3 regions of the Micromonospora sp. CNZ285 genome follow, and region 2 is predicted to be linked to each of the others. Evidence: riboswitches for the same ligand, from Rfam matches in the RefSeq annotation. Region 2 holds a riboswitch; each other region holds the start of a gene.
What was found. A riboswitch is a leader RNA that binds a small molecule or an ion and turns the genes downstream of it on or off. The one in region 2 is predicted to bind cobalamin.

Region 1 (3,265 bases), 1.6 Mb from region 2:
CTCCGCCCGGTCAGATCTGGGGAACCTACCGAGGAGGTTCCATGGATCGTCGAGCAATGCTGCGGGCCGCGGTCGTCGGTGCGGGCGCTGTCGCGCTGCCGTTCACCGCGTGGTCGGCGGCGTACGGAGCCCCGGCGCAGAACGCGGCGGGGCCCTACGGTGGGCTCCAGCCCGCCGACGCCAACGGCATCCAGTTGCCGGCCGGCTTCACCAGCTCGGTCGTCGCGCGATCCCGTCGGACGGTGCCGGGGACGTCGTACACCTGGCACGACGCTCCGGACGGTGGCGCCGTGTTCCCGAACGGCACCGGCTGGATCTACGTGTCGAACTCGGAGGTGTCAGCCGGGGCGGGCGGCGGTGCCTCGCGCCTCGTCTTCGACTCCAGCGGTGCCGTGATCGGGGCGTCGCGGATCCTCTCCGGCACCAACAACAACTGCGCCGGCGGGAAGACGCCGTGGAACACGTGGCTCTCCTGCGAGGAGGTGTCCCTGGGCCGGGTCTTCGAGACGTACCCCCTCGGCGGGACCGCCGTGGCGCGTCCCGCGCTGGGACGGTTCAAGCACGAGGCGGCCGCGGCCGACCCGGTCCGCCGGGTCGTCTACCTGACCGAGGACGAGACCGACGGCAAGTTCTACCGGTTCGTGCCGACCACCTGGGGCGACCTCTCCGCCGGAACCCTCCAGGTCTTCCGCGCCGGTACGGCGACCTCCGGCACGTTCACCTGGGCCACGGTGCCCGATCCGGACGGCTCGCCCACCCCGACCCGGCAGCAGGTGTCCGGCGCGAAGACGTTCAACGGCGGCGAGGGCTGTCACTACGCGGATGACACCGTCTGGTTCACCACGAAGGGCGACAACCGCGTCTGGCAGGTCAACCTGGCTGCCGGCACGTACGAGCTCGCCTACGACGACAACCTGGTCAGTCCGGGCACCCCTCCGCTGACCGGGGTCGACAACATCACCGGATCCACTGCCGGTGACCTGTACGTCGCCGAGGACGGCGGGAACATGGAGATCTGCATGATCACGCCCGACGACAAGATCTCGGTCTTCCTGCGGATCACCGGACAGAGCGGTTCGGAGATCACCGGGCCGGCGTTCACCCCGGCCGGGGACCGGCTGTACTTCTCGTCGCAACGCGGCACGACCGGCTCGTCCTCCGGCGGCATCACCTACTGCGTCACCGGGCCGTTCCGCCGATGACCGGCTCGCGGCCCCGCTGACCGCGACCCCACGGTGAAGGACGCCCGGTGAAGAGCGGGCGTCCTTCGCCGGCGCGCCTCACCCGCACGCGCCGGGACGACGTCTCGGCGCCGGGATGTGAAACCGCCGGCTCCGCCGGCCGTCACGGCACGTGGCCGGCTCCTGGCGCATTGACATCGGCGCTCCGGCCACAGCAGACTGTCGCGACAACTGAACCACCGCGTGTACGTGCGGGGGAAGACCGGTCGAAATCCGGCGCTGGCCCGCAACGGTAGGCCGCCCAGAGAAAACTCTGCGGCGGCGAGCCCGAATACCCGTCGTACGCGTGCACCCGCTCCCCACCCGTCGTGGCCCACGGGTCGGAGTCCCGGTCGACGCGGCGTTGCCGCGGTCGTCCGGGCTTTCGACGACCGCCGGGCCGGAAAGGCGCTTCCGATGGTCGTCCGCCGAAGCCGGCACCGCCTGCTCGCGCTCCTGTGCGGCGTACTCGCCGCCCTCACCCTCACCACACCGGCCGTCGCCGCCCCCGAGCGCGCCGGCGTCACCCGCCCGGAGGCCGCCGGCGGCTGGCTCGCCCGGCAACTCGTCGACGGCGAACGCTTCGAGGCGGTCTTCGACGGTGTCGCCTACCCCGACCAGGGGCTGACCCTCGACGCCGTGTTCGCCTTCGCCGCCACCGGCGTCGCCGACGACCACGGCGCCGACGCGCTGGCCTGGGTCACCAGGCCCGACATCCGCGACGGCTACCTCGGCGACGGCGTCTCCGAGGCGTACGCGGGCGCGACCGCCAAGCTCGCCCTCGCCGTGCAGGTGCGCGGCGGCGACCCCACCGACGTCGGCGGGGTGGACCTGATCGCCCGGCTGCGCTCGCTCCAGACGCCGGCCGGCCGGTTCAGCGACCGGTCCGCGTACGGCGACTACAGCAACGCGTTCAGCCAGTCCTTCGCGCTGCTGGCGCTGGATCGTACGGCGGCCGGGGCGCCGCCGGCGGCGGCGGCCTGGCTGGCCGGCACCCGGTGCCCGGACGGCGGCTACCCGCTGCTGCCCGCGCAACCGGTCTGCACGTCCGACGTGGACGCCACCGCGCTCGTGACGCAGGCGCTGCGCGCCGCGGACCGTCCGGCCGACGCCGCCGCCGGGCTGCGCTGGCTGGTGTCCGTTCAGCGTGCCGACGGCGGCTTCGCCAACGCGGCCGGCACGCCGAACGCCAACAGCACCGGCCTCGCCGCGCAGGCCCTGCGCGACGGCCACCGGCCGCCGGCCTGGGCGCGGGCCCGGGCATTCCTCGCCGGGCTCCAGGTCGGCTGCGCCGGGGCGCCGGCCGACCGGGGCGCCGTCGACTTCGACGGCGGCGGCTTCGACCCGGCCACCGCACCCCGGGCCACCGCCCAGGCCGTCCTCGGTCTCACCGGGATCGGGTACGCCCGTCTGTCCGCCGCCGGCGCCGACCCCGGCGCACCGGCGCTCGCCTGCCCGTGAACCGCCTCGCCGCTCATCCGATCACAGGAGGATCCGTGTTCCGTCATCGTTCCACCGCCCGTAGCTGGTTGGCCGGCCTGCTGGCCGCCGTCGTGGCCGGCGTCGCGCTGACCGCAGTCGAACCCGCGCCCCGGGCGGCGCACGCCGCCGCCTGCGCCGGCACCTCGGGAGTCACGGTGGTCGTCGACTTCGCCGCGCTCGGCGGCGGCGTCCAGGTCGCCTGTGCGCCGGGCGATCCGGCCACCGGCCTGGCCGCGCTCCAGGCCGCCGGCTTCACCGTCACCGGCACGGCCCGCTGGGGCCTGGCCTTCGTCTGCCGGATCAACGGCAAGCCCACCGCCGCGACCGAGCCGTGCGTCAACACCCCGCCGGCCACCGCGTACTGGTCGTACTGGCATGCGTCCAGCGGCGGCTCCTGGTCCTACAGCACGTCGGGGGCGACCGGCTACAACCCCGCGCCGGGCAGTGTCGAGGGCTGGTCCTTCGGCGCCGGCGCCCCGCCGAGCATCGCCGCTCCCTAGGTGTGACCAGCGGCGCACCGGGTGCCGGCAGCTGCTCTGGCGTCGTCGCGCGCCCGGGCGGTA
Region 2 (3,265 bases):
GGTCGCCGCCGGGGAGGCGGTGCACGTCGCCGCCGTGGTGGCCGGGCTCGCCACGCTGATCGCCGCGTCGCCGGTGCTGTTCACCGCGATCCGGTGGGCCGGTGCGGCGTACCTGATCGTGCTGGGCCTGCGGGCGCTGCGCGGCACGGGCCGGCCCGGCGCACCCGCGGACCGGCCGGACGGCGGGTGCGCCGTGCGGGCGTTCCGGCGCGGGCTGCTGACGAATCTGCTCAACCCGAAGATGATCCTGTTCAGCGTGGCGTTCCTGCCGCAGTTCGTCAGGCCCGACGCGGGCCCGGTGGCGGCGCAGCTGGTGCTGCTCGGGGCGCTGTTCGTCGCGGTGCAGCTCGCCGTGGACCTGGCGCTCGGCGTGGGCGCCGGACGGTTCGCCGGGCGGTGGGCCGACAGCCGCTGGTCGCGGCGCGTCGACCGGCTCTGCGCTGTCGCCTTCGTCGCGCTCGGCGTCCGGCTGGCCGCCGGCTGAGACGCACCGGGGCGAGTGGCGGAGCGCGGTGCGGGCGTCGGCGGCGAACTGGCGATGATCATGACGCCGTGTCCCGGAGTGGGGGCGTCACGTGGGCAGGCGGGCGGGCTCAGCGGGCGCGCTCCGCCGTCTCCAGCGGCGGCTCCGCCGGCGTCCCGGACGCGGGCGGCCGCTCGCGGTCCAGGTGCAGGCGCAGCAGCACCCAGCCCAGCGACACGGCGCCGATGAACACGTACGCGGGCTGGGTGCCGAACGTGTCCCAGCAGGTATGCAGCGTGACGGCGGCGGCGAAGGTGAGCAGGAACGCCGCCAGTTTCCGGCCGCCGGGCGCGGCGGCGAACGTGAACAGCGCGGCGGCGGTCAGCCCGGTCCAGGCCAGGTGCGCGGCGGGCGCGGTGAGACCGCGTACCAGCAGCGTCCGCTCGACCGCGCCGAGGTTGCCCTCCGACCCGACGAACGCGGCGAACGCGTAGCCCATGGTCTCCAGCGCGGCGAACCCGGCGCCGGAGGCCACGCCGATCACCAGACCCTGCGCCGGGGACGGATGCCGCCGCCACAGCAGCAGGATGCCGGCCGGCACGATCAGCTTGGCGGTCTCCTCGGCCAGGCCGACGAGCGCCATCGGCAGGACGCCGAGGCGGTGCAGCGTGCCGTACTCCAGCCAGCCGGCGGCGACCACGCCGACCACGCCGCCGAGGAGCGCGGCGACGCCGACGACGGAGCCGGGGACCGGGCGGCGGGCCGGCCGGCCCTGGGCGAAGGCCAGGAACGTGGCGGGCGCGACGCACGCGCCGAGCACGATCAGCGCCGGGACGAACGTGACGGTCCCGGTGCCGGCGAGTGTCTCCAGCACCAGCAGGTGAAGCCCGACGCCGACGAGCAGGACCGCCACCCACGCCCAGCGGCGTCCGGTATTCCCCATACCGCCGAGTATCGCGCCCGCCGGGTCGCGCCGGAATCGGGGGTAGGCACTGTGGACGGTGAGATCATTCCGACACGCCGACACGACATCTGGTGTTGCACGGAAGCCCTCACCGCCATATATGGTGGTGCCGCAGCTGGTTCGGCCGAACCCTCCGGGGCGGGGCCGAGGCAAGAGGGAACCCGGTGGGAATCCGGGACTGCCCCGCAGCGGTGAGTGGGAACGACAGCCGTCAACAGCACTGGGCCACCGGCCTGGGAAGCGACGGCCGGTAGGCGACCGGCGACCCCGGTCGGGCCCGCGAGTCCGAAGACCTGCCAGCGCGCCGTACGCCTCCGCGTACGGCGGCCGGAGGTCGCGCGGGACGACCGACGCCAGCAGCCGGGCCGGCCGCGTGCCGCGCCCGTTGGCGTCTCCCGCCGTCTCCAGACGGTGACAGCGAGGAGAGGTCATGACTGTCGTGCAGGAGAGTCCCCCGTCCGCCACCGGCGGGTCCGAGGCCCGCCGGCCGGCGATGCGGGTACGCAAGCGGGACGGCGACACCGAGCCGGTGGACGTCGGGAAGATCGTCCGGGCGGTCGAGCGCTGGGTCGCCGACCTGGACGAGGTGGACCCGCTGCGGGTGGCCACCAAGACGATCAGCGGGCTCTACGACGGGGCGACCACCGCCGAGCTGGACCGGTTGTCGATCCAGACCGCGGCGGAGCTGATCGGCGAGGAGCCGCAGTACTCGAAGCTGGCGGCGCGGCTGCTCGCCGCGTACGTGGACAAGGAGGTCCGCGGCCAGGGCGTGGCGAGCTTCAGCCAGTCGATCGCGTACGCGCACGGGCTGGGCCTGATCGGCGACGAGACGGCCGCGTTCGTGGCCCGGCACGCCCGCAAGCTCGACGACGCCGTGGACCCGGACGGCGACCTCCGGTTCGAGTACTTCGGACTGCGCACGGTGGCCGACCGTTACCTGCTGCGGCACCCGCAGACGCGGCTGGTGGTGGAGACGCCGCAGTACTGGCTGCTGCGGGTGGCCTGCGGGCTGTCCCGCACCCCCGGCGAGGCAGTCGGCTTCTACCGGCTGATGTCCAGTCTGGCCTACCTGCCCAGCTCCCCCACGCTGTTCAACTCCGGCACCCGGCACACCCAGATGTCGTCGTGCTTCCTGGTCGACTCGCCGCGCGACGAGCTGGACTCGATCTACGAGCGGTACCACCAGGTGGCGAAGCTGTCGAAGTTCTCCGGCGGCATTGGCATCTCCTGGTCGCGGGTGCGCGGCCGGGGCGCGCTGATCCGGGGCACGAACGGCCGGTCCAACGGCATCGTGCCGTTCCTCAAGACACTCGACGCCGGGGTGGCCGCGGTCAACCAGGGCGGCCGGCGCAAGGGCGCGGCCTGCGTCTACCTGGAGCCGTGGCACCCGGACGTGGAGGAGTTCCTGGAGCTGCGGGACAACACCGGTGAGGAGTCGCGGCGTACGCACAACCTCAACCTGGCCAACTGGATCCCGGACGAGTTCATGCGCCGGGTCGAGGCCGACGGCGAGTGGTCGCTCGTCGACCCGTCGGACGCCCCGGAGCTGCCCGACCTGTACGGCGAGGCGTTCGACGCCGCGTACCGGGCGGCGGAGAAGAACGCGGTGCGCACGGTGAAGGCCCGGGACCTGTACGGGCGGATGATGCGCACGCTCGCGCAGACCGGCAACGGCTGGATGACGTTCAAGGACGCCGCGAACCGCCTGTCCAACCAGACCGGTGAACCGGGCAACGTGATCCACCTGTCCAACCTGTGCACCGAGATCCTGGAGGTCAACGACGACGCCGAGACGGCGGTGTGCAACCTCGGCTCGGTGAACCTCGGCGCCCACGTCA
Region 3 (3,265 bases), 1.8 Mb from region 2:
GGGCGGGTGCGATCGACTGCTGCGTCGAGCGTCGCCGGCTCCGCATGATGATCAACAGCGACACGGCTCGGATGCTCAGAAAGCCGACGACGAAGACGAGAGGTGCGGAGAGCCCGGCGTGCCGGTCGACGAACACATCCGGAATCGCGACGGCGACCAGCAGGAGCGCGGTCGCAACCATGAACATGACGATTGGCAGGATCCCGCGGTCGAGCCGGACCAGGTTTCCGACCCAGGCGTACCCGGCCCAACTGCGCCACAGCAGCAGGAGCACGAGCCCGCCTTGGACCAGCGCGTCGAAGGCCGACCGCGCGGCCATGAGGCCGGCGACGTTCATGAAGGCGAAGACAAACACGAGATCGAGGAAGAGCTCGGCTCGCGTCACCCCGCCGTGCGTCGCGACCAGGGTTCGCCGGACGCCCAGCCCGGCTCCGGCCACCTCATCCTCTCCGCTGGTCACCCGACCACTGTTGCAACCTCTCATGCCGCCGACAGGTGAATCCGCGACCGTGCGACGACCTCGGCGTGGAACGAGCCCGGCCGGTCCGCGATCGCCGATGCCGACATCGCCCACGCCACGTGCGGCGGGGGCGATGACTCACGGCGCCGCCGACGCCTGGCCGCACTCCCCCCGGGGCAGAGGCAGGTGCCCTCGTGGTGATTCATCCCGTACGGCCAGCCGGTACGGCCTCGTCTGCCCCCGCGCTCGCGCGGTGGCCCAGTACGATAAGCGCTACGGCGAAGGCAGGTGCCCGTCCGGCTGGCCGACCTGCCGGACCAGCGGCCGGGCAGGTGCAGAGCCCTCGGTCCGTGCGTTCCGCGCCGCGCCGGTAGGGGCCAGGGCCAGCCGTCGGCGCCGGAGAGAGGCGACTACCTCGTCGGCGGCACCGACCATTCCACCCGGGGCGGTTCAGACCGGGTTCGACGGCGCGCATCCGCCGACCACGACTACCGCGACCCGGCCCATCTTCTAGCCCCTCGTCACCCTCTCGTCGCACGCAAGCACTCCGCTGCCGCGACGGCTTGCTGTCCCGCAGGACGGACACACCGATCACATCGGCTCATCGCCCCATAGGATGGACAACGGCGCTGGTGCGCCCCCCCGCCGCGCGAGTGGGGCGCCGTAAGAGGGAACCCGGTGCGAATCCGGGACTGCCCCGCAGCGGTGAGTGGGAACGACAGCCGTCAACGAAGCACTGGACCGTGAGGTCTGGGAAGCGACGGCCAGTAGGTGACCGGGTGGATCCGGTCGTGCCCGCGAGTCCGAAGACCTGCCCGCACTGCGCGTACCGCCGGTGCGCGCCGTCGGCGGCCTCCCGGGAGGGCCAGGGCGGAAAGCCGGTACGCGACAGCCGTACCCCGCCTTCCCCTTCCCCCGTGGCCGCCAGGCACCTCGAGGGAAGGACCACAGTGACAACCTCATTCGGGCAGAGCACAGTGCTCGGCTACCCCCACATCGGCGCGCACCGCGAGTTGAAGAAGGCGGTCGAGGCCTACTGGGCGGGCCGGATCGACGCCGAGGAGTTGGCGGCGACCTCTGCCGTGCTACGGGAGGAGGTCTGGCGGACGCTGCGCGACGCGCGCCTGGACGCGATCCCGTCCAACACGTTCTCCTACTACGATCACGTGCTGGACACGGCCGTCGCTGTCGGCGCGATCCCGCACCGGTTCGCCCGTCTCGGCCTCGGCGATCTCGACACCTACTTTGCGATGGCCCGGGGCGTCGATGCCGAGCCGGCGCTCGAACTGACGAAGTGGTTCGACACCAACTACCACTATCTGGTTCCCGAGATCGGCTCCGACACCGCCTTCGCGGCGAATCCCGACAAGGCGCTGCGCGAGTACCGCGAGGCCCGCGAGCTGGGAATCGACAGCCGGCCGGTGCTGGTCGGGCCGGCCACGTTCCTGCTGCTGGCCAAGCCCACCGAGACGGGCGGCGAACCGTTCGACCGGTTGACCGACCTGGTCGACGTGTACGCCGACATCCTGCGATCCCTGGCCGCGGCGGGCGTGCGATGGGTGCAGCTGGACGAACCCGCTTACGTCGCCGACCGGAGCGCCCCCGAGATCGACGCGCTGCGGGAGGCCTACACCCGGCTGTGCGCGGTGGAGCAGCGGCCGGCGATCTTCGTCGCCTCCTACTTCGGTGAGCTCGGTGACGCGCTGCCCGCCCTGCTCGACACGCCGGTCGAAGCGGTCGGTGTGGATCTGGTTGCCGGGCCCGGCAACCTGCGGCGGCTGGCCGGCGCGGGACCGCTGCGCGGCAAGACGATCGTCGCGGGCCTGGTCGACGGGCGCAACGTCTGGCGTACCGACCTGCGCGCCGCCGTGGCGGCCGGTGCCGCGGTGGCCGGGCTCGCCGACCACGTCGCCGTGTCCACCTCGTGCTCGCTGCTGCACGTGCCGGTGGACCTGTCCGCCGAGACCGCTCTCGACCCGGCGCTGCGTCAGCGGCTCGCCTTCGCTCGGCAGAAGGTTGATGAGGTCGTCCGGCTCGGCCGCGCGCTGCGCAACGGCACCACGTCCCTGCCCGAGCCGCTGCCGCCCACCCCCGCCACATGGCGCGACGACACCGTACGCGGCCGGCTCGCCGCACTGCGCGCCACGGATCGGCAGCGCGGCGCGTACCCGGAGCGAGCGGCGGCACAGCAGGCCCGGCTGAACCTACCGCCCCTGCCGACCACGACCATCGGATCGTTCCCGCAGACCGACGAGCTGCGCCGCGCGCGTGCCGAGCATCGGGCCGGCCGCCTCGACGACACCGCCTACACCCGGCGCATGCGGGCCGAGGTCGAGCACGTCGTCCGGCTCCAGGAGCGGCTGGGCCTGGACGTGCTCGTGCACGGCGAGCCGGAACGAAACGACATGGTCCAGTACTTCGGCGAGCAGTTGGACGGGTTCGCCGCCACCGAACACGGCTGGGTCCAGTCCTACGGCTCCCGATGCGTGCGTCCGCCCATCATCTACGGGGACGTGGCACGCAGGGCGCCGATGACCGTCAACTGGTCCACCTACGCGCAGTCGCTGACCGACCGGCCGGTCAAGGGCATGCTCACCGGCCCGGTCACCATCCTGGCCTGGTCGTTCGTCCGCAGCGACCAGCCACTGGCAGACACCGCGGACCAGGTCGCGCTCGCCCTGCGCGACGAGTGCCGCGATCTCGAGGCAGCCGGTATCCGGGTCATCCAGGTCGACGAGCCGGCGCTGCGTGAGACGCTGCCACTGCGCGGGGCGGACCAGAGGGCGTACCTGGACTGGGCAGTCG

Region 1: another riboswitch for cobalamin. It lies ahead of CLT75_RS11620 (prenyltransferase/squalene oxidase repeat-containing protein); the one in region 2 lies ahead of CLT75_RS04340 (ribonucleoside-diphosphate reductase subunit alpha).
Region 3: another riboswitch for cobalamin. It lies ahead of metE (5-methyltetrahydropteroyltriglutamate--homocysteine S-methyltransferase); the one in region 2 lies ahead of CLT75_RS04340 (ribonucleoside-diphosphate reductase subunit alpha).

What each region holds. Positions count from the first base shown of each region.
Region 1 is NZ_SPQD01000001.1:2,567,854-2,571,118, reverse strand. It holds gene CLT75_RS11625 (alkaline phosphatase PhoX) at 42-1,202, shown strand; cobalamin riboswitch at 1,413-1,538, shown strand; gene CLT75_RS11620 (prenyltransferase/squalene oxidase repeat-containing protein) at 1,638-2,681, shown strand; gene CLT75_RS11615 (hypothetical protein) at 2,717-3,202, shown strand.
Region 2 is NZ_SPQD01000001.1:952,375-955,639, reverse strand. It holds gene CLT75_RS04350 (LysE family translocator) at 1-484, shown strand, start outside; gene CLT75_RS04345 (PrsW family glutamic-type intramembrane protease) at 594-1,406, opposite strand; cobalamin riboswitch at 1,527-1,741, shown strand; gene CLT75_RS04340 (ribonucleoside-diphosphate reductase subunit alpha) at 1,858-3,265, shown strand, end outside.
Region 3 is NZ_SPQD01000001.1:2,766,858-2,770,122, reverse strand. It holds gene CLT75_RS12440 (low temperature requirement protein A) at 1-460, opposite strand, end outside; cobalamin riboswitch at 1,074-1,293, shown strand; gene metE (5-methyltetrahydropteroyltriglutamate--homocysteine S-methyltransferase) at 1,411-3,265, shown strand, end outside.